Regions from separate parts of the Streptomyces sp. NPDC020845 genome, predicted to be linked through region 3. Evidence: riboswitches for the same ligand, from Rfam matches in the RefSeq annotation. Region 3 holds a riboswitch; each other region holds the start of a gene.
What was found. A riboswitch is a leader RNA that binds a small molecule or an ion and turns the genes downstream of it on or off. The one in region 3 is predicted to bind cyclic di-AMP.
Positions count from the first base shown of each region.

Region 1: another riboswitch for cyclic di-AMP. It lies ahead of ACH4U7_RS45300 (transglycosylase family protein); the one in region 3 lies ahead of ACH4U7_RS18060 (M23 family metallopeptidase).
Region 2: another riboswitch for cyclic di-AMP. It lies ahead of ACH4U7_RS44900 (M23 family metallopeptidase); the one in region 3 lies ahead of ACH4U7_RS18060 (M23 family metallopeptidase).

Region 1 covers NZ_JBIRSJ010000023.1:41,421-48,815, forward strand. Annotated here, with positions in the region: gene ACH4U7_RS45280 (roadblock/LC7 domain-containing protein) at 1-274, opposite strand, end outside; gene ACH4U7_RS45285 (sensor histidine kinase) at 271-1,392, opposite strand; gene ACH4U7_RS45290 (cytochrome P450) at 1,980-3,251, shown strand; gene ACH4U7_RS45295 (transglycosylase family protein) at 3,394-4,401, shown strand; cyclic di-AMP (ydaO/yuaA leader) riboswitch at 4,663-4,832, shown strand; gene ACH4U7_RS45300 (transglycosylase family protein) at 4,834-5,529, shown strand; gene eno (phosphopyruvate hydratase) at 5,707-7,002, shown strand; gene ACH4U7_RS45310 (septum formation initiator family protein) at 7,094-7,395, shown strand, end outside.
Region 2 covers NZ_JBIRSJ010000022.1:147,466-154,860, reverse strand. Annotated here, with positions in the region: gene ACH4U7_RS44925 (hypothetical protein) at 2-493, shown strand; gene ACH4U7_RS44920 (TetR/AcrR family transcriptional regulator) at 524-1,114, opposite strand; gene ACH4U7_RS44915 (NmrA/HSCARG family protein) at 1,230-2,192, shown strand; gene ACH4U7_RS44910 (hypothetical protein) at 2,381-2,698, shown strand; gene ACH4U7_RS44905 (aldo/keto reductase) at 2,815-3,801, opposite strand; gene ACH4U7_RS44900 (M23 family metallopeptidase) at 4,039-5,196, opposite strand; cyclic di-AMP (ydaO/yuaA leader) riboswitch at 5,208-5,384, opposite strand; gene ACH4U7_RS44895 (PP2C family protein-serine/threonine phosphatase) at 5,608-6,711, opposite strand; gene ACH4U7_RS44890 (DUF6227 family protein) at 7,011-7,395, opposite strand, start outside.
Region 3 covers NZ_JBIRSJ010000006.1:518,777-526,171, forward strand. Annotated here, with positions in the region: gene ACH4U7_RS18045 (GNAT family N-acetyltransferase) at 1-383, opposite strand, end outside; gene ACH4U7_RS18050 (HPr family phosphocarrier protein) at 595-876, shown strand; gene ACH4U7_RS18055 (GntR family transcriptional regulator) at 1,073-1,813, opposite strand; gene ACH4U7_RS18060 (M23 family metallopeptidase) at 2,220-3,044, opposite strand; cyclic di-AMP (ydaO/yuaA leader) riboswitch at 3,057-3,253, opposite strand; gene ACH4U7_RS18065 (M16 family metallopeptidase) at 3,540-4,922, opposite strand; gene ACH4U7_RS18070 (M16 family metallopeptidase) at 4,940-6,334, opposite strand; gene ACH4U7_RS18075 (DNA topoisomerase (ATP-hydrolyzing) subunit A) at 6,548-7,395, shown strand, end outside.

The sequences.
Region 1 (7,395 bases), on a different contig from region 3:
AGGCGCCTTCTCCGGCGGAGATCAGAAAGACCCAGCCACCGTCGAACTCCACCAACGTCTGACGCCAGCTCATCCGGGGATCGCCACAGAAGCTGGACATCGTGCGGCTCAACGACTGGATGCCGCTCATCGCCGCGGCGATCGAGTCGGCCTCGTCCTTCTGGACGTCTTTGGATCGGGCCATCAGCAGACCGTCGGCGGAGACCAGGAGCGCATGGCGCGCGCCTGGTACCTCCAGGGCGCTGTCAAGCATCCATGACAGATCGTTGTTCACGAAAGATCGTGCCCTTCCCTGCTCGGGTTTGCGGAGCGGCCGGACTGAGTGCCGCGCTGGAAGGCGCCCATGATCGAGGCGGTTTCCTCGCTCGACCGGGCCTGGGCGGGCGTGAAGTCCGCTTTGGGCACGATGGAGATCGAGCCCTTGCGCCGGCGTTTGGGCAGTCCCCCGGGGGTGGAGGAGTCGGCGGGAGTCTCCTCGTCGCGGCCGCGGGCCGCGGGCTGGGCGACCGCCGGCGGCTCCTCCGGCTCGGGCATGTTGGTCAGAAGGTCCTCGGGCAGAAGTACCACCGCTCGCACACCACCGTAGGGAGAGGCCGAATCCACGGAGACAGTGAAGCCATATCGGGCGGCGAGCACACCGATGACCGCGAAACCGAACTGCGGGGGGTTTCCCAGGCCCGTGACGCCCGACGCGCGCTTGGAAGACAGGAGCTCATCGGCCCTGTTCTTCTCTTCCTCGTTCATACCGACACCGGCGTCGTCGATGATGATGCAGACGCCCTTGGGCACGGTGCGGATGGTGATGTCGATCGGGGAGTCGGGCGCCGAGTAGCTGGTCGCGTTGTCCAGCAGTTCGGCCAGCGCCAGCGCGACCGGTTCGACGGCGCGGCTGACCACCGCGAAGTTGGACTGGGAGCGGATCTCGACGCGGGTGTAGTGACGGATACGGCCCTTGGCGCTGCGGACCACGTCGTACACCGAGGCGACGGTGCGCTGACGGCCGAGCCAGCCGTCGCAGAGCACCGCGATGGACTGGGCACGCCGACCGAACTGCGAGTTCATGTGGTCGATCTCGAGGAGGTCCTGGAGCATGTGGTGCTCGCCGTACCTCTCCTGGGTCTTGGAGATCGCCAGCTGCTGCTCGTTGGCGAGACCCTGGAGCGTGCGCATCGCGGACTTCAGCGCGCTCTTGGTGGCCTCTTCCGCGCGGGTATGGGCTTCCTGTACCGAGGCCGAATAATTGCTCTCAAGCTCGGTATAGCGATTCTGGAGCTCGGTCTTCTCGTTGACGAGCTGTGTACGCGCCTTTCTCCCGCGAAATATGGCGGTTGCGGCGAGAGGGGTACCAACGATCAGAGCCCAGAGCGCTGGATCCTGTATGTATTGCGTCATGAGACTCTCTTTAAGCGACTAGACCGCCAGGGACTGAAAGGGTTTCGCACGGTGCGTTCCGAATTCGTGGGCGGGACGGCGGCGAGTCAGTGTCCGGACGGCGCCCGCTCGGCTCGAGGACAGCGCGCTCGTCTCCACGGCGCCAGTGCGGGGGCGTCGGTCTGCCGGATCGGCTCCACATGCCCGACTGGCGGCATAATGCTCCTCAGAGTGATGACCCTTTTCGGCTTTTTTGCCGGATCGCCGCGTGTCTACGCGCCCATGGCTCGCCTGGCAAGCGCGGTGATCGTATCACCAGGGTCAGGGGCCGATGTGCATGTGCCTCCGGCTCATTCGCGTACCTGACGCCGATTCAGCCATCTGCCCTTCGCCGTGTGTTCACGGGGGCGGCCGGGGTGCGGCAGGACATCGCGCGGCCGGACGGGCCGAGGGTGCCGTCGGGGGTGCGGTGGCGGTCTGATATCGGCCAATCACGCTGTGCTGGAGCGGCCGATCGGGCATTCGCACACGCATCGGATAAACGCCCGGCGTTTATGCCCTTTTTCTATGGAATCAGGGATTCCGGGGCTTTGCCGTATTGTCGGGGGATGTCAGACCGGCACCACCCTGCCTGCTCCCCGGCCCTTTTCAGCTGGGAGTTCGCCACCGATCCGTATCCCGCGTACGCCTGGCTCCGGGAACACGCCCCCGTCCATCGGACCACTCTGCCCAGCGGAGTTGAGGCGTGGTTGGTGACCCGCTACGCCGACGCTCGGGCCACGCTCGCCGATCCCCGGCTGTCGAAGAATCCGATTCATCACAGCGAGGCCGCGCACGCCAAGGGCAAGGTGGGCATTCCGGGCGAGCGCAGTGCGGATCTCATGACGCATCTGCTCAATATCGACCCACCCGACCACACCCGGCTGCGGCGGCTGGTGTCCAAGGCGTTCACCCCCCGCCGGGTGGCGGCCTTCGCCCCGCGGGTGCAGGAGTTGACCGACGGCCTCATCGACGGGTTCCGGATAAGAGGAGAGGCGGATCTGATCCATGAGTTCGCCTTCCCGCTGCCCATCTACGCCATCTGCGATCTGCTGGGCGTCCCCCGCGAGGACCAGGACGACTTCCGGGACTGGGCCGGGATGATGATCCGGCACGGCGGCGGGCCGCGCGGCGGGGTGGCCCGGGCGGTGAAGCGGATCCGCGCCTATCTCGCCGATCTCATCCACCGCAAGCGGGAGTCGCTGCGCGAGGATAGAGAGGGGAAGGCCGACGACCTGATCTCCGGGCTGATCCGGGCCAGCGACCACGGTGAGCAGCTGACCGAGAACGAGGCCGCGGCCATGTGCTTCGTGCTTCTGTTCGCGGGTTTTGAGACGACCGTGAATTTGATTGGCAATGGCACCTATGCGCTGCTGCGCGACCCCGTCCAGTGCGACCGGCTGCGGCGGGCCGCCCAGGGAGGGGACGAGGGGCTGCTGGCGACCGGTGTCGAGGAACTGCTCCGCTTTGACGGGCCGGTGGAGATCGCGACCTGGCGGTTCGCCACCCAACCCGTGGTGATCGGCGGGCAGCGGATCGCCGCGGGCGAGCCGGTGCTGGTGGTGCTCGCCGCCGCCGACCGCGACCCCGAGCGCTTCGACTCACCCGATGTGCTCGATCTCTCCCGCACCGACAACCAGCACCTCGGTTACGGCCATGGCATCCATTACTGCCTGGGCGCGCCACTGGCCCGGCTGGAGGCCCAGACCGCCATCGGCACCCTGCTGCGGCGCCTGCCCGATCTGCGGCTCGCGGTGGAGCCGGAGGAGATCCGCCGGCGCGGCGGTCTGATCATGCGCGGGCTGCGCGAACTGCCCGTGACCTGGGGCCCGATCACCTAGCAAACGCCCTTGGCACTCGGCATATGTGACATAACGTCAACGGCGTGATCACCGCGTGACCTGGGATACATCTGCTTGTGATGATCAGATGGCGTCGCTATGTTCAACCGACGACTCAGCCGCCACACGAGAGGCAGAACGCATGCGCTCCGGGAACGGTCGACACCGCCGCCCCCGTCAGGCTCCGGCAATCGTGGTCGCCGCGGGGGTGACGGGTGCGAGCATCGCCATGCCGCTCTTCGGCGCCGTCGGCGCCCAGGCCGCGGACACCACCCAGACCTGGGACCGTGTCGCCGAATGCGAGAGCGGCGGGATGTGGAGCGCCAACGGAGGCAATGGCTTCTATGGCGGTCTGCAGATCACCTTGGACATGTGGAAGAAGTACGGCGGCCAGCAGTACGCCCCGCGCCCCGACCTCGCCAGCCGCTCCCAGCAGATAGCCATCGCCCAGGCGATCCTCGCCGACCGCGGCCCGGACGCCTGGCCGAGCTGTGCGCTGGACGCCGGGCTCGCCGGCCTCGCCGACGCGCTGGATGTGAACCCCGGCGGGAAGGGGACCCCCGAGGCCAAGGATTCGAGCGAACCCACGGGGATCGACGACTCCGATACGGACGAAGCGTCCGACAACTCCAGTCGGGGCGATCGATCGGACAGCTCGGACAGTTCCGGTAGTTCCGAAGATTCCGATACATCCGACAAAGTCGATAAGCCGGATCCCTCCGCGACCCCCGACGACAAGTCCGGTGAAAAGGGCGAGAAGTCCGGCGATTCCGACGAAGCGTCCCGCGGTAAGGGTGACGAGCGCTCCGACCGCGACGCGAAGGGCGAGGACTCCGCCACCTCCCCCACCGGCCGCCACCGCGGCGCGCCCGACGCCCGCGAGCAGGACTCCGCGGGTACGGCGGACGACGACACCCGGTCCTCGGGGCGCCATGCCTCGCGCGACGACGCGGAGCACACCGAGACCCCCGTTCAGCCTCTCGGTCGCGAGGACTACACCGTGCGCGGCGGTGACAACTTGTCAGACATCGCGGACGACCAGAAGGTGGACGGAGGGTGGCCCAAGCTCTACGAGGCCAACGAACCCCTCATCGGAACCGACCCGGACCTTATCCACCCTGGTCAGCGTCTCGATCTCAGCGCCAGATAGCGGCATTTCGGGGTGAATTGCCCGATCTGGCGGCAGTGAGACATACATCTCGTCACATCGCCCGGCGTGCGTCGGCTGTCCGATCTTTCCGCACCCGGCCTCACCTGCGTGGATGTGGGATGGCTGGGTGCGGATACGGCCTCATTCGCTGGGATGTCGGTGTTTGAACCTCATCGGAAGGTGTGTTTAACGTCTTTCCGCTCGCCACCGCGGGCACCGTCGATCGTCACGCCGAGTCCTGCCGGCGGTCGGGGGGAAACCGACGCATTTGCGCCGAAGGCAGGAGCGGGGGAACCAAGGTAGGCGCCGTAGCGGCCTGGAGACGGGCCCGTTCGGCTCGGGGTGAAGCCAGGTGCGGTCAGCCGCATCCGGCCGGGCAACTCACAGTCCGAACCCGACAGCTCACCTCGTAGGCGTCGGTGAGGAACGAACATGCGTAACGACAAGGGTAAGCACCGCCGTCCCTCCAAGGTCACCCGCATCGCCGCGCTCGCCGGCGTCGCTGGTGCGGCCGTCGCCGCACCGCTCCTGGGGGCCACCTCCGCCTCGGCCGCGACCACCGCCCAGTGGGACGCGGTCGCGCAGTGCGAGTCCGGCGGCAACTGGTCGATCAACACCGGCAACGGCTTCTACGGCGGCCTTCAGTTCACCAACTCCACCTGGGCCGCGTACGGCGGCACGGCCTTCGCGGCCCGCGCCGACCTGGCCACCAAGGACCAGCAGATCCAGATAGCCGAGAAGGTCCTGGCCGGACAGGGCAAGGGCGCCTGGCCGGTGTGCGGCACGGGCCTGACCACCACCGGCACCCCGACGCCTTCCACCTCCACCACCCAGCCCTCGAAGCCGGCCGCCAAGCCCGCCCAGCCGGCCGAGACGGCCAAGCCCGCGCAGCCCGCCAAGCCGAAGGCGCAGCCCCGCGAGGAGAGCGAGCACGCCGGGCGCGGGCACGCCCGCCACGCGATCAAGAAGGGCGACGGCGAGTACAAGGTCAAGTCCGGCGACACCCTCTCCAAGATCGCCGACGCGCACCACGTCGACGGCGGCTGGAAGAAGCTCTTCGAGCTGAACAAGGACATCGTCGAGGACGCCAACCTCATCTTCCCGGGCCAGCTGCTCCACCTCTCCTGACCCACCCGGCCGGGCCTCCCCCCACCCCGGTACCCCCGGCCCCCGCACCCCCGAAGACCGCCCCGGCCGGGCGCGCCGCCCCCACGCGAGGCGCGCCCCGCCGGGGCTTCGTCGGGTGGGCCCTCCGGGCCCGTTAGGCTCGTGCTGCAGAGACAGACCCATACGAAGGAGATCCTCGTGCCGTCCATCGACGTCGTCGTAGCTCGCGAGATCCTCGACTCGCGAGGCAACCCCACGGTCGAGGTCGAGGTCGGCCTCGACGACGGCAGCACCGGCCGTGCCGCCGTGCCTTCCGGTGCCTCGACCGGTGCCTTCGAGGCCCTTGAGCTCCGCGACGGCGACAAGAGCCGTTACGGCGGCAAGGGCGTCGAGAAGGCCGTCCTGGCCGTCATCGAGCAGATCGGTCCGGAGCTCGTCGGCTACGACGCCACCGAGCAGCGCCTGATCGACCAGGCGATGTTCGACCTGGACGCCACCCCGGACAAGTCCTCGCTCGGCGCCAACGCGATCCTCGGTGTCTCGCTCGCGGTCGCGCACGCCGCCTCCGAGGCCTCCGACCTCCCGCTCTTCCGGTACCTGGGCGGCCCCAACGCCCACCTGCTGCCGGTCCCGATGATGAACATCCTCAACGGCGGCTCGCACGCCGACTCCAACGTGGACATCCAGGAGTTCATGATCGCGCCGATCGGCGCCGAGTCCTTCTCCGAGGCGCTGCGCTGGGGCACCGAGGTCTACCACACCCTGAAGTCCGTGCTGAAGGAGCGGGGCCTGTCCACCGGCCTCGGCGACGAGGGCGGCTTCGCCCCGAACCTGAACTCCAACCGCGACGCCCTGGACCTGATCGTCGAGGCGATCAAGAAGGCCGGCTACCAGCCGGGCCAGGACATCGCGCTGGCGCTCGACGTGGCCGCCTCCGAGTTCTACAAGGACGGCGCCTACACCTTCGAGGGCCAGACCCGCAGCGCCGCCGAGATGACCGCGTACTACGCCGAGCTGGTCGACGCGTACCCGCTGGTCTCCATCGAGGACCCGCTGAACGAGGAGGACTGGGACGGCTGGAAGACGATCACCGACCAGCTCGGTGACAAGGTCCAGCTGGTCGGCGACGACCTGTTCGTCACCAACCCGGAGCGGCTGGCCCGCGGCATCGAGAGCAACACCGCGAACGCGCTGCTGGTCAAGGTCAACCAGATCGGCTCGCTGACCGAGACCCTGGACGCCGTCGAGCTCGCCCAGCGCAACGGCTTCAAGTGCATGATGTCGCACCGCTCCGGCGAGACCGAGGACGTCACCATCGCGGACCTGGCCGTCGCCACCAACTGCGGCCAGATCAAGACCGGTGCCCCCGCCCGCTCCGAGCGCGTGGCCAAGTACAACCAGCTGCTGCGCATCGAGGAGATCCTCGACGACGCGGCGGTGTACGCGGGCCGCTCCGCCTTCCCGCGGTTCAAGGGCGCGGTCCTCAAGGGCTGAACTCCGCCGAGCCTGATGCACGTCCCCGGCCACGGTCCCGTACCGTGGCCGGGGACGGCGTACGTAGCGAAGTCACGACCGGGGAGGCGACGTGCCGGCGGATCGGGATCGGTTCTCCACCGCGACCAGGCTCAGGGCGCTCGGCGAGCACGCCGCCGCCCGCGTCTACCGCGCCCGCATCCGACGCCGCCGCAGCCGGCTCACCGGCCGGGCCGCGCTGCTCGCGCTGGTCGTCTGCTCGCTCGTGGTGGCCCTCGCGTATCCGATGCGGCAGTACATCTCGCAGCGCTCGGACATCTCCGACCAGCGGCGCCAGGCCCAGAAGGAGCGCGAGGACGTCAAGCGGCTGCGCGAGCAGAAGGCCAGGCTCCAGGACCCCGCGTACATCCAGCA
Region 2 (7,395 bases), on a different contig from region 3:
CATGAGGACACTGACGCGTTGGGCCGCAGCCGTGGTGATGGGGGCGGTGGTCGGCGTGCTGGCCGTCTCCGCTTCCGCGCAGGCCGTTGGGGTTGGCGGGGTACGGGGTGATGGTGAGGGTGACGAGACGAGCCGCGGGCTTCAGGTTCGTCTGCACAATGCGACGGGGTGCCGGCTCACGCGGACCGACTACGGGCTGAGGTCCGGGGAATTCGTCGCCCGGCCTCCGGCGACGCTCAGCAAGGGGCAGGACGGCGTGTTCGAGGCGCGGTCGCGGGAGGGGTCGCTCAAGGGGGTCGCGGGCACGGTCGAGTACACGGCCGACAACTGCGATGCGAGCTGGCGCGACGGTCACGCGACCCGGCTGACCTTCGGCGTTGCGTACAACGGGATGAACAGCTTCAACACGGACGGCGGCGGGGCCTTCGGCACCAGGCTCTCCGGCGGAAGTGGGAATCACGCCGTGCTCAACTGGGGTGTGGGGAGGTTCTAGCCCTCCCCCGCCCCTCGATGCCCCGCCGGTCTACGCGCGCGGGCTCAGCCCCTCCGTGACCAGCGTCAGCAGCCTGTCGACCTCGGCCGCCCCGTTGGGGTGGTGCTCCGTCGCCAGGGCGATGCCGATGACCACGGTCAGCAGGTCGGCGGCGGTCGCGTCCGCCCGTACGGCGCCCGCGGTCGCGGCGCGGCGGACCAACGGGTCAGCCGCGGTGGCGAGGTAGCTGAAGCAGTGCGCGGCTTCGTCGGGGGATTCGGCGATGGTCAGGGATGCCGCCATGCCGCGTGCGGAGGCGACGTAGTGCGCGAGGGCGCGCAGCCATTCCAGCAGCGCCGTCCGGGGGTCGTCCTTCGTGGCCAGGTCCGTGGCGAGGGTGCACAGGGCTTCGATCCGCTGCTGGAAGACCGCGCTCAGCAGGGCTTGCCGGTTGGGGAAGTGCCGGCGCAGGGTCGCCGATCCCACCTGGGCGGTGCGGGCGACCTGTTCCAGGGAGACCTCCGCGCCGTGCACGGCGACCTCCGCCTCCGCGGCGGCGAGGAGGCGCGCGTAGTTGCGGCGGGCGTCGGCGCGCTGGGGGCGGGCTTGAGTGTGGGCTTGAGTGTGGGACACGTCGGGCACGTCGTCACCTTTGACCTTCAGAGCTTTGACCTTTGACCTTTGCATAAATGGCGGACCCCTCCGTATCGTATCCGGCAGATAAACGGAGGACCCCGCCATTTAGGGAGGCCGCAGCATGCCCACCGCACCCATACTCGTCACCGGCGCCACCGGAAAACAGGGCGGCGCCACCGCTCGGGCCCTGCTCGCGCAGGGTGTGCCAGTACGCGCCCTCGTCCGTGACCCCGACAGCGCCCCGGCCCGCGCCGTACAGGCGCTCGGGGCGCAGCTCGTCGTCGGCGATCTCCGCGATCGCGACGCCGTACGGCGTGCCGTGGACGGCGCGCGCGGCGTCTTCTCGGTGCAGATGCCGGACCTGACCGACTTACTGGGCGACACGGAGTGGGTGTGCGGGAGCAATCTGATCGACGCGGCGGCCGAGGCGGGCGTCGAACACCTTGTCCACACCTCGGTCTCCGGCGCCGGACAGCACCGTGAGACACCCGGCTGGGGCGACGAGCGCTGGAAGGGCATGGAGCACGTCTTCGAGACCAAGGCCGCGCTCCAGGACCGGGGGCGTGATGCGGGATTCCGGTACTGGACGCTCCTCAAGCCGGGCTTCTTCATGGAGAACTTCCTCGTACCCGGCTTCATCTTCAGCCCCGACGGCCGCCGGCTGGTGTCCCTCATCAAGCCCGACACGGTATTGAAGCTGATCGCCGTCCAGGACATCGGCAACGCCGCGGCGGCCGCCTTCGCCGACCCCGAGCGGTTCAACGGCGTGGAGCTGGAACTCGCGGGCGACGAGCTGACCATGGCCGAGATCGCCGCCGTGCTCTCCCGCGCCAGTGGAACCGAACTGACCGCCCCGGACATGACCGCGGAGGAGGCACTGGCCGCCGGGATGCCGGAGTTCGCCGTCGGGCATGAGCGGCTGAACCTCGTGGACGAGCCCGCATCGCCGCGGTACGCCCGCGCGCTCGGGCTGCGGGTCACCGGCTTCGCGGAGTGGGCCACGGAGCACGGGGCCGCGCTGCCCCCCGCCCAGCAGACGGCCCGGCAGACGGCCCAACAGGAAGTCCGGCAGGAAGCCCAGTAGACGCACGGCAGTAAGCCCAGGAGTGAACCCGGGAGGCAGCCCCCGGACGCGTAGCCCACCCGCGCCGGCCCGGCCCCAAACCCCTGTTGCAGAGTCGGTGCTCGATCATGACCCCATCGGCGCGTACGGCCACCCCGCCAGGCATAGGGTCGAGGAAGGAGAGACCCTCACAGTGGAGGTAAGAGGTCATGGCCGGAATCCCGGCAGGTGTGGTGGCCGCGAGCGGGCTCGTCGGCGGATACGGGGTCGCGCGCTGGACCAAGAAGCGGCAGCTGGGCGGGGTGGCGCTGGCGGCGGCCGGGGTCGTGGCCGCGCGGGGGTGGCAGCGGAAGGCGGGGACCGGGACGGCGGCGGCGCTCAGCGGGCTGTACGTCGCGGCCTTCGCCGGGTCGCATCCGCTCGCCAAGAAGCTCGGCGCCTGGCCGTCCGTCCTCACCGTGGCCGGCGGGGTCGCCGCCGCGTCCTGGGCCGCCGCCGACCGGCGGAGCGCCGGGGCGGCCGCCTGACCACTCGCCACGCGGCCCGGACACTTGTGGTGGATACGGGACAGGGACACGCCGTGACGTCGGCGTGTCCCTGTCCCGTATCCACCACGGACGCGTAAACGGACGCGTAAGGGGCGCTACTCCGACGCCGACGTCAGCAGCGCCAGCTCCTCCTCCGTCAGCTTCAGGTCCGCCACCGCCAGCAGCGCCGGCAGCTGATCCACCGTACGCGCGCTCGCGATCGGGGCCACGACCGTGGGCTGGGCCGCCAGCCAGGCCAGGGCGACCGTAGCGTGCGCGGCGCCGTGGTTTGCGGCCACATCGTCGAGGGCGGCGAGGACCTTCTGGCCGCGCTCGGTCTCCAGGTACTTGGCCGCGCCCTCGGCCCGGGCGCTGTCCACCGAGGCGCCGGGGCGGTACTTGCCGGTGAGGAAGCCGGATGCGAGGGCGTAGTACGGGAGGGTCACCACGCCATGGCGGGCGGCGACATCGGCGAGCGGGCCCTCGAAGGTGTCGCGGGAGACCAGGTTGTAGTGCGGCTGGAGGGCCACGTAACGGGCCAGTCCCTCCTTCGCCGAGAAGTCCAGGGATGCCTCAAGGCGTTCGGCGGAGATGTTGGAGGCCGCGATCTGGCGGACCTTGCCCGCCTTCACCAGCTCGTCCAGCGTGGAGATGATCTCCTCCACCGGCACCGAGGTGTCGTCGTAGTGGGTGTAGTAAAGGTCGATGTAGTCGGTGCGCAGGCGCTTCAAGGACTCGTCAAGGCCCGCCTTGATCGCCGCGGCGGACAGCCCGCGGGGCGTCGGCACGCCTGCGCCCACCTTGGTCGCGAGGACGATGTCGGCGCGGTTGCCCCGTGAGGCGAACCAGTTGCCGAGGATGGTCTCGGACTCTCCGCCCGAGTTGCCCGGCACCCATGCGGAGTACACATCCGCCGTATCGACGAAGTTGCCGCCCGCCGCCGCGTAGGCGTCCAGCACGGCGAAGGACTCGGCTTCGTCCGCCGTCCAGCCGAAGACGTTCCCGCCGAGGGAGAGCGGGAAGACGGACAGATCGCCGATCTGCCTGCGGCTCTCAGCCTGCTTGGTCTGCTTGGTGTTCTGGGTGTCTTTGGTGTCAGCCATGCGTTGTTTCAGCGCCGAGGCGGAGAGGGGTATTCCGTCGTACGGGCGCCAATGAGCGGCAAAAAACCGGCGGCCCTGGCGTCAAGGGGGGAGAGAGCGCCAAGGCCGCCGGGGTAAAGGGACCCGGTCAGCAGGTCATCGGGCCGAAGGTCATCGGGCCGAAGGTCATCGGGCCGAAGGTCATCGGGCCGATGCCCGCGGGGGACGGGGTCGCGAGGGACGGCGGGGTCGCGGCGGTCACGGGTTCAACCCGTGCGCGCGGAGCCAGGGCATCGGGTCGATCGGGCTGCCGCCACCCGGCCGGACCTCCAGGTGGAGGTGCGGGCCGGTCACATTGCCCGTGGCGCCGACGCGGCCGACGACCTCGCCCGTCGTCACCGAGCCCGACGTACGGACCATCGACGACAGGTGGCAGTACCAGATCTCGGTGCCGTCGCTCAGCTTGAGCACGATGCGGTAGCCGTACGAACCGGCCCACCCGGCCGAGGTGATCGTGCCGCCGTGCAGCGCCTTGACCGGGGTGCCGGTCGGGGCGGCGAAGTCCTGGCCGGTGTGGTCGGCCGACCACATGTCGCCTGCCTGGCCGAAGGACGCGGTCAGGGTGTACGAGGCGACGGGGAGGGTGTACTGGGCGGCGAGCTTGGCCAGGCGCTCGGCCTCGGCCTTCTTCCTGGCCGCCTCCTCCGCCTTCCGCTTGGCCTCGGCCTCGGCGGCCTTCTTCTCCGCCTCCGCCTCGGCCTTCCGCTTCGCCTCCGCGTCGGCGGCCTTCTTGGCCACGGCGGCAGCCTTCTCGGCGGCCTGCTTGGCGGCGGCGTCGGCCGCGGCCTCGCGCTGCGACTCGTCGGCGGCGTTCTGCTGGTTCTCGGCCTGCTGGAGGATGCGGGCGCGCAGCGCCTCGCCCGCGTCGGTGGTGCCGTTCTCCTCGTCCTGGGAGGTCAGACCCGCCTGGGAGAGGGGGGCGGCCGAGGTGCCGTCGGAGCTGGAACCGGAGTCCGAGGAGAGCAGCGAGCCGATGCCGGGCAGGTCCGCCGCGTCGGGGAGGACGTCCGTCACCTTGTCGGCGACGTGTGCGAGGTCCGGCATGGCTATGGGGGCCTTGGGGCGGTCCTTGGCGCTCGCCATCCCGCCCGCGCCGACCGCCGCGATCACGCCGACGCCGAGAACGGCGCCGCTGCGGGCCATCGTGCCGCCGCGCTGCTTGGCGACGCGGTGCCGGCCGCGCACCGGGGCTATGGATTCCTCAGTGGGATTCCACTCGTCCCACGTCTCGGTGTCCTGCCCGTTCCTCGCCTCGGCGGCCGGTTCGAACCAGGAGCCGTAGCGGGTGGCTGTCCCCGCTCCGGCGCCGGACGTGCGGGACGGAGCTTCTTCTAGGGCAGACCTGTTGGACGCCACGCGGGCGCACTCCTTTCCTTCCCTCTCGCCTACCGGGTTAGCTGACGGGTTCGGAGCAGGAAGGTCTCCTACGGGTCAGGTTCGACCCGATTCACCCCAAGGTTGGTGGTTCCCCGGTTCCCTTGGTGTTGCTGTTGTCGCTCTGCTGCTGGTGCTGCTGTGCGTACGGGATTCGGCGACGGCGCACGGTGCCGCCTCTTGCGGCGGCAGTGACGACCGCGCTGCGTTATCGAACGTTAATAGAGAGCACGACCCGATTCCAAGCCGTTCCCGGGAATCAGAGCAACCTTTGAGGTGACGTTAACGACCAACATGGGACAGATGGGGGTGAGTCGGCAGCGACCCGAGCACACCCGGAAACGCCCCCGAACTGATCGTGCGTCAATCGTTATCCGGAGGGATCATGCTCCGCTACGGAACGTGTTCGGGCTCGGCCCCCGGCGCCACCGGGGCGCGGCGCAGCGCCAGCAGCGCCATGTCGTCCGCGGTCCCGCCGCCCGTATGCCGCTCCACATCCGCCACCAACGCGTCGAGCAGCTCCACCGGTCCGGCGAAGCGTCGGCCGCGCAGCTGGACCGCCGGATCGTAGAACGTGCCCTCCGCATCGCGCGCCTCGCTCACCCCGTCGGTGAACAGCAGCAGGGTCACCCCCTCCGCGAACCGCAGCTCCTCCACCCGGTCCGGCCACGCCCCCAGATCGCCCATCCCCAGCGGCAGCGCCGGCATCTCGGGATCGGCCTGGCGCACCGCACCCTCCCCGTCCAGCAGCAGCGGCGCCGGGTGGCCACGGTTGATCAGGCGGAGCATGGAGTCGCCGCGGGGGATCTCGGCCAGCACCGCCGTGATGAACCCCTCGGCCTGCTCGATATCGGCCCGCCGGGCCCGCTCCCGCTGCAGCGCCCGCTCCAGCCGCAGCGTCAGCCCCTCCAGCGTGGCCTCCTGTTCGGCGGCCTCCCGGAAAGCGCCGATGATGATCGCGACCACCTCGACCGACCCCAGCCCCTTGCCCCGTACGTCGCCGATGACCATCCGTACGCCGTGCGGGGTGTCCTGCACCGCATACAGGTCGCCGCCGATCGCGGCGTCCCGCTCGGCCGCCACATAGCGGGCCGCGATGTCCAGGCCGGCCAGCCGGGCCGGCGGCACGGGCAGTACCGCGCGCTGGGCCGCCTCCGCGATGCCGCGCGCCGACGCCAGCCGCCGGGAGCCGCGGCGGACGACACGGTTGATGAGGAGGGCCAGCAGGGCGACCGTCACGACGGTGGCGACCTCGGTGGCCGACTGGGCCCAGTCCCGGACGCCGTGGAACTCGGCCAGCAGGCAGGAGGCGGCGACGGTGAGGGTCCCGATGAGGGCGGTCAGCCGCAGCGGATAGAACGGGGCGGCGACCAGGGGGGCGGCGGCGAGGAAGGGGGCAGCGGTGTAGGCGGCCGGGGTGCTGATGTCGTAGATGACCCCGCCCACGATCAGCACGCCGGGGAGCCAGGGCGCGAAGCGGCGGCCGGAGGCGCCCATGGGCGCCTCATCGCCCACGCGGGGTCTGTCGGCGCGGGGCACATCGGCCCGGGGTCCGTCCGCGCGGGCCAGGTCCGCGCGCGGTGGTTCCCCGCGCTGGGGCGCACACGGTCTCGTACGGCGTCCCGTACGCCGCCTCATGGCCCTGTACGCCGTCTCATACGCGGGTTCGGTTCGTACGCACCCCATCAGACTCCCGGGTGACGGGGCGTCGGGCGAGCCGGTGTCGGCCAGGTGGGTGCGTCAGAACACGGCGCGGGGACAGGGAAAGGGAAGGGGCCGGACGGGGACGGGACGCGTCAGAGGTCGACGCCGAGTGCGCGGGCGTGGCGGTCCGCCGCCAGCTCGGCGGAGACCTCGTCGAGATACACCTCGCACACCAGCCGCCCGTCGGCGGTCAGGTTGTGCTCCAGCTCCCACAGGACGATCTCGTCCCCGCCGGCGAGGAGGAACGCGTGCTCATAGAAACGGCACCACGTGGCGTCGGGGCCGCCGGGGCGACGGCGCGGCTTCGGGGCCAGCGCGATGTCATGGGCGAACGCCGTGGCGAGCAGCTGCTCGGTGTCCGCGCCGGGGCGGTCGGGGTTCTCCGCGCGGCGCAGCACGCGGCGGGCGTGGTCGGCCGAGTCGTCGGCCACATACGCGCGCGGGGTCTCCACCGGCGCGACGGCGTGCAGCAGTTGC
Region 3 (7,395 bases):
GCCACCCCGCGGCCCTGGTGGGCGTCCTGGACGAGGAACGCGACCTCGGCCTCGTCGGCCGGCGCCGTCGAGGGCAGGCCGTGGCCGTCGATCCGGTCGTAGCGGACGGTGGCGATGAACTCGTCCCCGACCGTGGCGGCCAGGCCCACCCGGTCGACGTAGTCGTGGTGCGTGAAGCGGTGCACGTCGCGGTCGGAGAGCCGGGGGTAGGGCGCGAAGAAGCGGTAGTACTTGGACTCGTCCGAGACCCGCTCGTAGAAGCTGACCAGGCGCTGCGCGTCATCGACGGTGATGGGGCGGATCCGGGCGGTGCCACCGTCGCGGAGCACCACATCGGCCTCCCAGTGGGCCGGGTAGGCGTGGGTGTCGGACGGCTGCCGCATGCGGCCAAGACTACGGCCCGGGCGGACATGGGTCCGGACGTCCGAATGGCGGACACCCTTGCGTTACGGGGAGGTGTCGAGGGAAAGTCCATAATCGGACCTGTACGGGCATGGCCGGGCCTACTCGGACACCGTTCCGGACAGACCCAGACACGCACGACCGTATGATATTGGTCTAGACAACGGCAACCCGCACCTGAAGGGCAACACCATGGCTGAGCGCCGCGTCAACATCGGCTGGGCCGAGGGCCTGCACGCCCGCCCCGCGTCGATCTTCGTCCGGGCGGCCACCGCCGCCGGCGTCCCCATCACGATCGCCAAGGCGGACGGCACCCCGGTCAACGCCGCTTCCATGCTCGCCGTGCTCGGCCTGGGCGCCCAGGGCGGCGAGGAGGTCGTCCTGGCCTCCGCGTCGGACGACGCCGAGGTCGCGCTCGACCGCCTGGCCAAGCTGGTCGCGGAGGGGCTGGAGGAGCTTCCGGAGACCGTCTGACTGGCTCCGCCCGATAAATTCACACGGCGCGGCCGCGGTGACCCATGACAGGGGACCGCGGCCGCACTGTTTATCCAACGCAATACGGGGACGAATACCGGGACCGCGCAATACGGGAACGCGAAATACGCGGCCGCGGAAATCCACGGCCGCACACACCGGCGGTAATTCTTAGAAGTTGTATACGGGGCCGCTGTTAATTCCGGACGCCCGCCGTGTTTACGGAATGTTTCGAACTCCTCACACGGACGGGGCGACGCAGCCGGTATTCCGACATCGAGCGCTCGGCATGCGCCGCGGCCAGTGCCCGCGCGCGGTCGGCGTCGCCGCGCGCCACCGCGTCGACCAGCGCACCGTGCTCGTCCCAGGAGGCCACGGCCCGCAGCGAGAAGTCGGAGCGCAGGGCGGTGCCCGGGGCGGACGGCGCCGGTCTGTGGGCCGGTTCCACCGCATACACCCAGGCGATCTTGCGTCTCAGCTGCACCAGCAGCCCGGCCAGGCTCGGACTGCCGGAGGCCTGGGCCAACGTCTCGTGGAACCAGTCGCCGAGCGGTCGCAGCTCGCCCAACTGCCCGCGCCGGGCCCGCTCCTGGCCGAGCCTGACCAGGCCGCGCAACACCTTCAGATGCGCCTCGGTGCGCCGCTGGGCGGCCCGGGCGGCCCCCAGGGGCTCCAGCAGCGCGCGGATGTCCAGCAGGTCGGCGGCCTCCCGCTCGGACGGCTGCGCGACGCATGCGCCCGCGTGTCGGCGGGTGGTCACAAAGCCTTCCGACTCCAGGGTGCGCAGCGCCTCGCGCACGGGCACGCGCGAGACGCCGTAGCGCCGGGCGAGGAATTCCTCGATCAGCCGGCTGCCGGGCGCGAAGGTGCCGGAGACGATGTCGTCGCGGATCGCCGTACACACCGCGTGCGCCGAAATCCGGCGACCGCCCGGCATCGCGGTCGTATCGCCGCTCACTTCCGGTCCCGCATTGTTGAACCTCCGCCTTAATCTCCGCGAAACGCAGCCGATTGACGCGTGTTCAGCGACTCTATTCTAAACAGCCGGAATTTCCGATGGGCGCGGAGATTTCATGGATATTTTTGGCCAGGCGGCCGGGCAGCCGGATGGCCAGGCGGCCGGGTGCCCATGCGAGTACGCCGAAGGCCCCGGTCCGCGGGACCGGGGCCTTGGGGAGCCGAAGGGGCGCGCCGCCCGCGCCGGAGGCGCTGATGTCGCTGTGAAAGGGAGAGCGCGCGGAGACCCTGAGGTACGAAGGGCCGAGCACGGGCGACCGTCGACAGGGGCTGAGGCGCCCCCCGCGAGGCGGACCGGGTTCAGGGGCAGGTGTGCGGGGGCGTGATCAGAGGTTCACGCCGTGCGAGCGCAGGTAGGCGACGGGGTCGATGTCCGAGCCGTAGTCGGGGCTGGTGCGGGCCTCGAAGTGCAGATGCGGGCCGGTGACGTTGCCCGTGGCGCCGGACAGGCCGATCTGCTGGCCGGGGGTGACCGTCTGGCCGACGGAGACGCCGATGGACGACAGGTGGCCGTACTGGGTGTAGGTGCCGTCGTTCATCTTGATCACGATGTTGTTGCCGTACGCGCCGCCCCAGCCGGCCTCGACGACGGTGCCGGAGCCGACGGAGTGCACCGAGGTGCCGGACGCGGCGTGGAAGTCCACTCCGGTGTGGGTGCCGGAGGACCACAGGCCGCTGGACGCCTGGTAGCCGGTGGAGACATACGAGCCGGTGACCGGCAGCACGAACATGTTCAGCCGCCTGCGCTCGGCCTCGCGCGCCGCGCGCTCCTTGGCCTCGCGTTCCTGCTTGGCCTTCTTCGCGGCCGCCTCGGCCTTGCGCTTCGCCTCGGCCGCCTGACGCGCGGCCTCCTTGCGGGCCTGGGCCTCGGCCTGCGCCTTGGCGGCGGCCTCCTCGGCGGCGCTCTGCTGGCTCTCCGCCTGGGCCTGGACCTGGTCTGCGAGCTGGTCGTCCATGGCGACCGCCTGGCGCAGCCCGGTGTCCTCAAAGCCGCGCGGGTCGTCCGCCGCCGCGAGGGCGGGGGCGGCGAAGCCGGCGACCACGCCGGAGGCGGCCAGCGTGGCTATGCCCGCGAGATTGGCGTTGGAACGGGCGGTGCGGGGGGCCCGGGTGGGGCGGCGGTGCTTCCCGGCGGTACGGGTGAACGCCATGGTCCGGCGCACTCCTTTCCTTCCTCTCGCCTACCGGGTTAGCTGACGGGTTCGGAGCAGGAAGGTCTCCTACGGGCCCCTCCCCCACGCGGGGAAGGCGTCCGATTCACCCCTGGGGATCACCCGTCCGGCGCCGCTGCGGCGACGGGCGAGGTTGGTTCCCCGGCTCCCCTGGCTCGCGCCGTACGGGGACTCGGCGATGGTTGCCCGTGCCGCGGATGCGGCGTGTCTCGGGCGGACAACCGAACTGACGCTAAGCGTGATCGCATTCGTTCACCAAACGGTTCCGCTTTTTTGTTGGTTTCCCCACAGACACGATCACCCAGACGAGCAATCTCTGCCACAAAGCGGACGAAACGATCGAGGAAACGACCGACAAAAAGAGACCCTGGCGCCTGAAGCGGCGCCAGGGTCCTTGTCACGAGGGCCTGTTGCTCCCGGGTCGGGTCGGCCCGTCGGCCCGTCGATCTGTCAGTTCGTCGGTCTGTCGGCCTGTCAGCCCTGGATGACGCGCACCTCGCCGATACCGAGCGCCTTGACCGGCTCCTCGATCTGCGAGGCGTCACCGACGAGCACCGTGACCAGCCGGTCGGCCGGGAAGGCGCTCACCACCGCGGCGGTCGCCTCCACCGTGCCGGTCTCCGCGAGGCGCGCGTACAACTGCGCCTGGAAGTCGTCCGGCAGATGCTGCTCGACCTGGTCGGCGAGCGTGCCCGCGACGGCGGCCGCCGTCTCGTACTTCAGCGGGGCGACCCCGACCAGGTTCTGCACGGCGACATCACGCTCGGCGTCCGTCAGGCCCTCCTCCTTCAGCGTGCCCAGCACCTTCCACAGGTCCTCCAGGGCGGGGCCGGTGACCTCGGTGGCCACCGAGCCGCTGATGGCCAGCATCGCGGCGCCAGTGGCCCCTCCGGAGGCGTCCGGAGCCGCGGAGCGGAGCACCTGGCCGAAGGCGCGCACGCCGTACGTGTAGCCCTTCTCCTCGCGCAGCACGCGGTCGAGCCGGGAGGTGAGGGTGCCGCCCAGGCAGTAGGTGCCCAGCACCTGGGCGGGCCAGACCCGGTCGTGGCGGTCGGCGCCGATCCGGCCGATGAGCAGCTGGGTCTGCACCGCGCCCGGCCGGTCGACGATGATCACGCGGCCGGTGTCATCGGCCGTGATCGGCGGCATGGGGCGGGACTCGGCGGCGCCGCCCGTCCAGGCGCCGAGGGATTCGGCCAGCGCCTTGTCGAGGTCGACACCGGCCAGGTCGCCGACGACCACGGCGGTCGAGGTGGACGGGCGGACATGCGTCTCGTAGAAGGCCCGCACGGCCGCGGCGTCGATGCCCTCGATGGTCTCCTGGGTGCCCTGGCGCGGCCGGGACATCCGGGACTCGGCCGGGAACAGCTCCTTGAACAGCGCCATCGAGGCGCGCCGGGCCGGGTTGGCCAGCTCGTGCGGGATCTCGTCCAGGCGGTTGCGGACCAGCCGCTCGACCTCGCCCTCGGGGAAGGCGGGCGCGCGCAGCGCGTCGGCCAGCAGGCCGAGCGCCTTGGGCAGCCGGGAGACGGGGACCTCCAGGGACACCCGGACGGCGGGGTGGTCGGCGTGGGCGTCCAGGGTGGCGCCGCAGCGCTCCAGCTCGGCGGCGAACTCCTCGGCGGTGTGCTTGTCGGTGCCCTCGGACAGGGCGCGGGCCATGATCGTGGCGATGCCGTCGAGCCCGGCCGGCTCGGCGTCCAGCGGGGCGGCGAGGTTGATCTCCACGGCGACGACCTGCTGGCCGGGGCGGTGGCAGCGCAGCACGGTCAGCCCGTTGGACAGCTCGGTGCGCTCGGGGGCCGGGAAGGCCCACGGCCTGGCGGCACCCGCCTGCGGCTGCGGGTGGAAGGTCATGGTGGTGGCGGCGTCGCTCACTGGGCCGACTCCCCTTCTGCGTCGTTGTCGTCGGCTGCTGCGTCGTGGTCGCCGTCGGCGGCGACGTCGGCCTCGGCCTGCTCGGCGCCCTGGACCGGCTCGTAGACCAGTACCGCGCGGTTGTCGGGGCGCAGCCTGGCCTGGGCCACGGCCCGCACCTCCTCGGCCGTCACCTGCAGGACGCGCGACACGGCGGTCAGCGCCAGCTGCGGGTCGCCGAACAGCACCGCGTAACGGCACAGCTCGTCGGCGCGGCCGCCGACGGTGGCCAGCCGGTCCAGCCACTCGCGCTCCAGCTGGGCCTGGGCGCGCTCCATCTCCTCCGGGGTCGGCCCCTCCTCGGCGAACCGGGCCAGCTCCTCGTCGACGGCGGCCTCGATGTCGGGGACCTCCACGCCGCCGGAGGTCTTCACGTCCAGCCAGCCGAGCGAGGGGGCGCCGGACAGCCGCAGCAGGCCGAAGCCCGCGGCCACCGCCGTACGGTCCCGCCGCACCAGGCGGTTGTGCAGGCGGGAGGACTCCCCGCCGCCCAGGACGGTCAGCGCCAGGTCGGCGGCGTCGGCCTCGCGGGTGCCGTCGTGCGGCAGCCGGTAGGCCGCCATCAGGGCGCGGGCCGGGACCTCTTCCTCGACGACCTCGCGCAGCTGGCCGCCGATCACATCCGGCAGGGTGCCGTCGCGGGGCGGGCGCTTGCCGTCGTGGGAGGGGATGGTGCCGAAGTACTTCTCGATCCAGGCCAGGGTCTGCTCGGGGTCGATGTCGCCCACGACCGCCAGCACCGCGTTGTTCGGCGCGTAGTACGTGCGGAAGAACTCGCGGGCGTCCTCCAGGGAGGCCGCGTCCAGGTCGGCCATCGAGCCGATCGGGGTGTGGTGGTACGGGTGGCCCTCGGGGTAGGCCATGGCGACCAGGCGCTCGAAAGCCGTGCCGTACGGCACATTGTCATAGCGCTGGCGGCGCTCGTTCTTGACGACGTCGCGCTGGTTCTCCAGGCTCTCCTCGTCCAGCGCGGTCAGCAGCGACCCCATGCGGTCCGCCTCGAGCCACAGCGCCAGCTCCACCTGGTGGGTCGGCATGGTCTCGAAGTAGTTGGTCCGCTCGAAGCTGGTCGTCCCGTTGAGCGAGCCGCCGGCGCCCTGCACCAGTTCGAAGTGGCCGTTCCCCGTGACCTGCGCCGAGCCTTGGAACATCAAGTGCTCGAAAAGGTGAGCCAGACCCGTACGCCCCTTGACTTCGTGGCGCGAGCCGACGTCGTACCACAGGCAGACCGCCGCGACCGGGGTCAGGTGGTCCTCGGAGAGCACCACCCGCAGGCCGTTGGCCAGCCGGTGCTCGGTCGCTGTCAGGCCGCCGGAGCCGGCTTGTTCCGTGGCCGTGTGACCCATGGGCATGTACGTCCCTTCGATCGCGTGATGGAGCGCGTGCGAGCCGCTTGAAGTGCGGTCCTGTCACTGTATGCAAGCGCACCGACATCTGGCGAAGTTCCCGCCGGGGAATCTCGCGGAGGGGGCGTTGTCAGTAGCCCGTTCCACACTTGTCGGTGGCCCGGTCCACAATGGTCGGCGTCAGATCCCGCCTCGGCAGTTGAAGGAGCCGCAAGCGCGATGGCCCGCCGCAGTACGAAAACCCCTCCGCCGGACGATTTCGAGGAGCGCATCCTCGACATCGACGTCGTCGACGAGATGCAGGGCTCCTTCCTCGAGTACGCGTACTCGGTGATCTACTCGCGCGCCCTGCCCGACGCCCGGGACGGGCTCAAGCCGGTGCACCGGCGCATCCTCTACCAGATGAACGAGATGGGCCTGCGGCCCGAGCGCGGCTTCGTCAAGTGCGCCCGGGTCGTCGGCGAGGTCATGGGCAAGCTGCACCCCCATGGCGACGCGTCGATCTATGACGCGCTGGTGCGTATGGCCCAGCCCTTCTCGATGCGGGTGCCGCTGGTCGACGGCCACGGGAACTTCGGCTCCCTGGGCAATGACGACCCGCCCGCGGCGATGCGCTACACCGAGTGCCGGATGGCCTCGGCGACGTCGCTGATGACCGAGTCGATCGACGAGGACACCGTCGACTTCGCGCCCAACTACGACGGCAGCGAGCAGGAACCGCTGGCGCTGCCCGCCGCCTACCCCAACCTGCTGGTCAACGGGGCGTCCGGGATCGCGGTCGGCATGGCGACCAACATGGCCCCGCACAACCTGGGCGAGGTGATCGCCGCCGCCCGCCATCTGATCAGGTACCCGGGCGCGGACCTGGACGCCCTGATGCGGTTCGTACCGGGCCCCGACCTGCCGACCGGCGGCCGGATCGTGGGCCTGGGCGGCGTCCGGGACGCGTACGAGAAGGGGCGCGGCACCTTCAAGATCCGCGCCACGGTCTCCGTGGAAACCGTGACGGCGCGCCGCAAGGGCCTGGTCGTCACCGAACTGCCCTTCACGGTCGGCCCCGAGAAGGT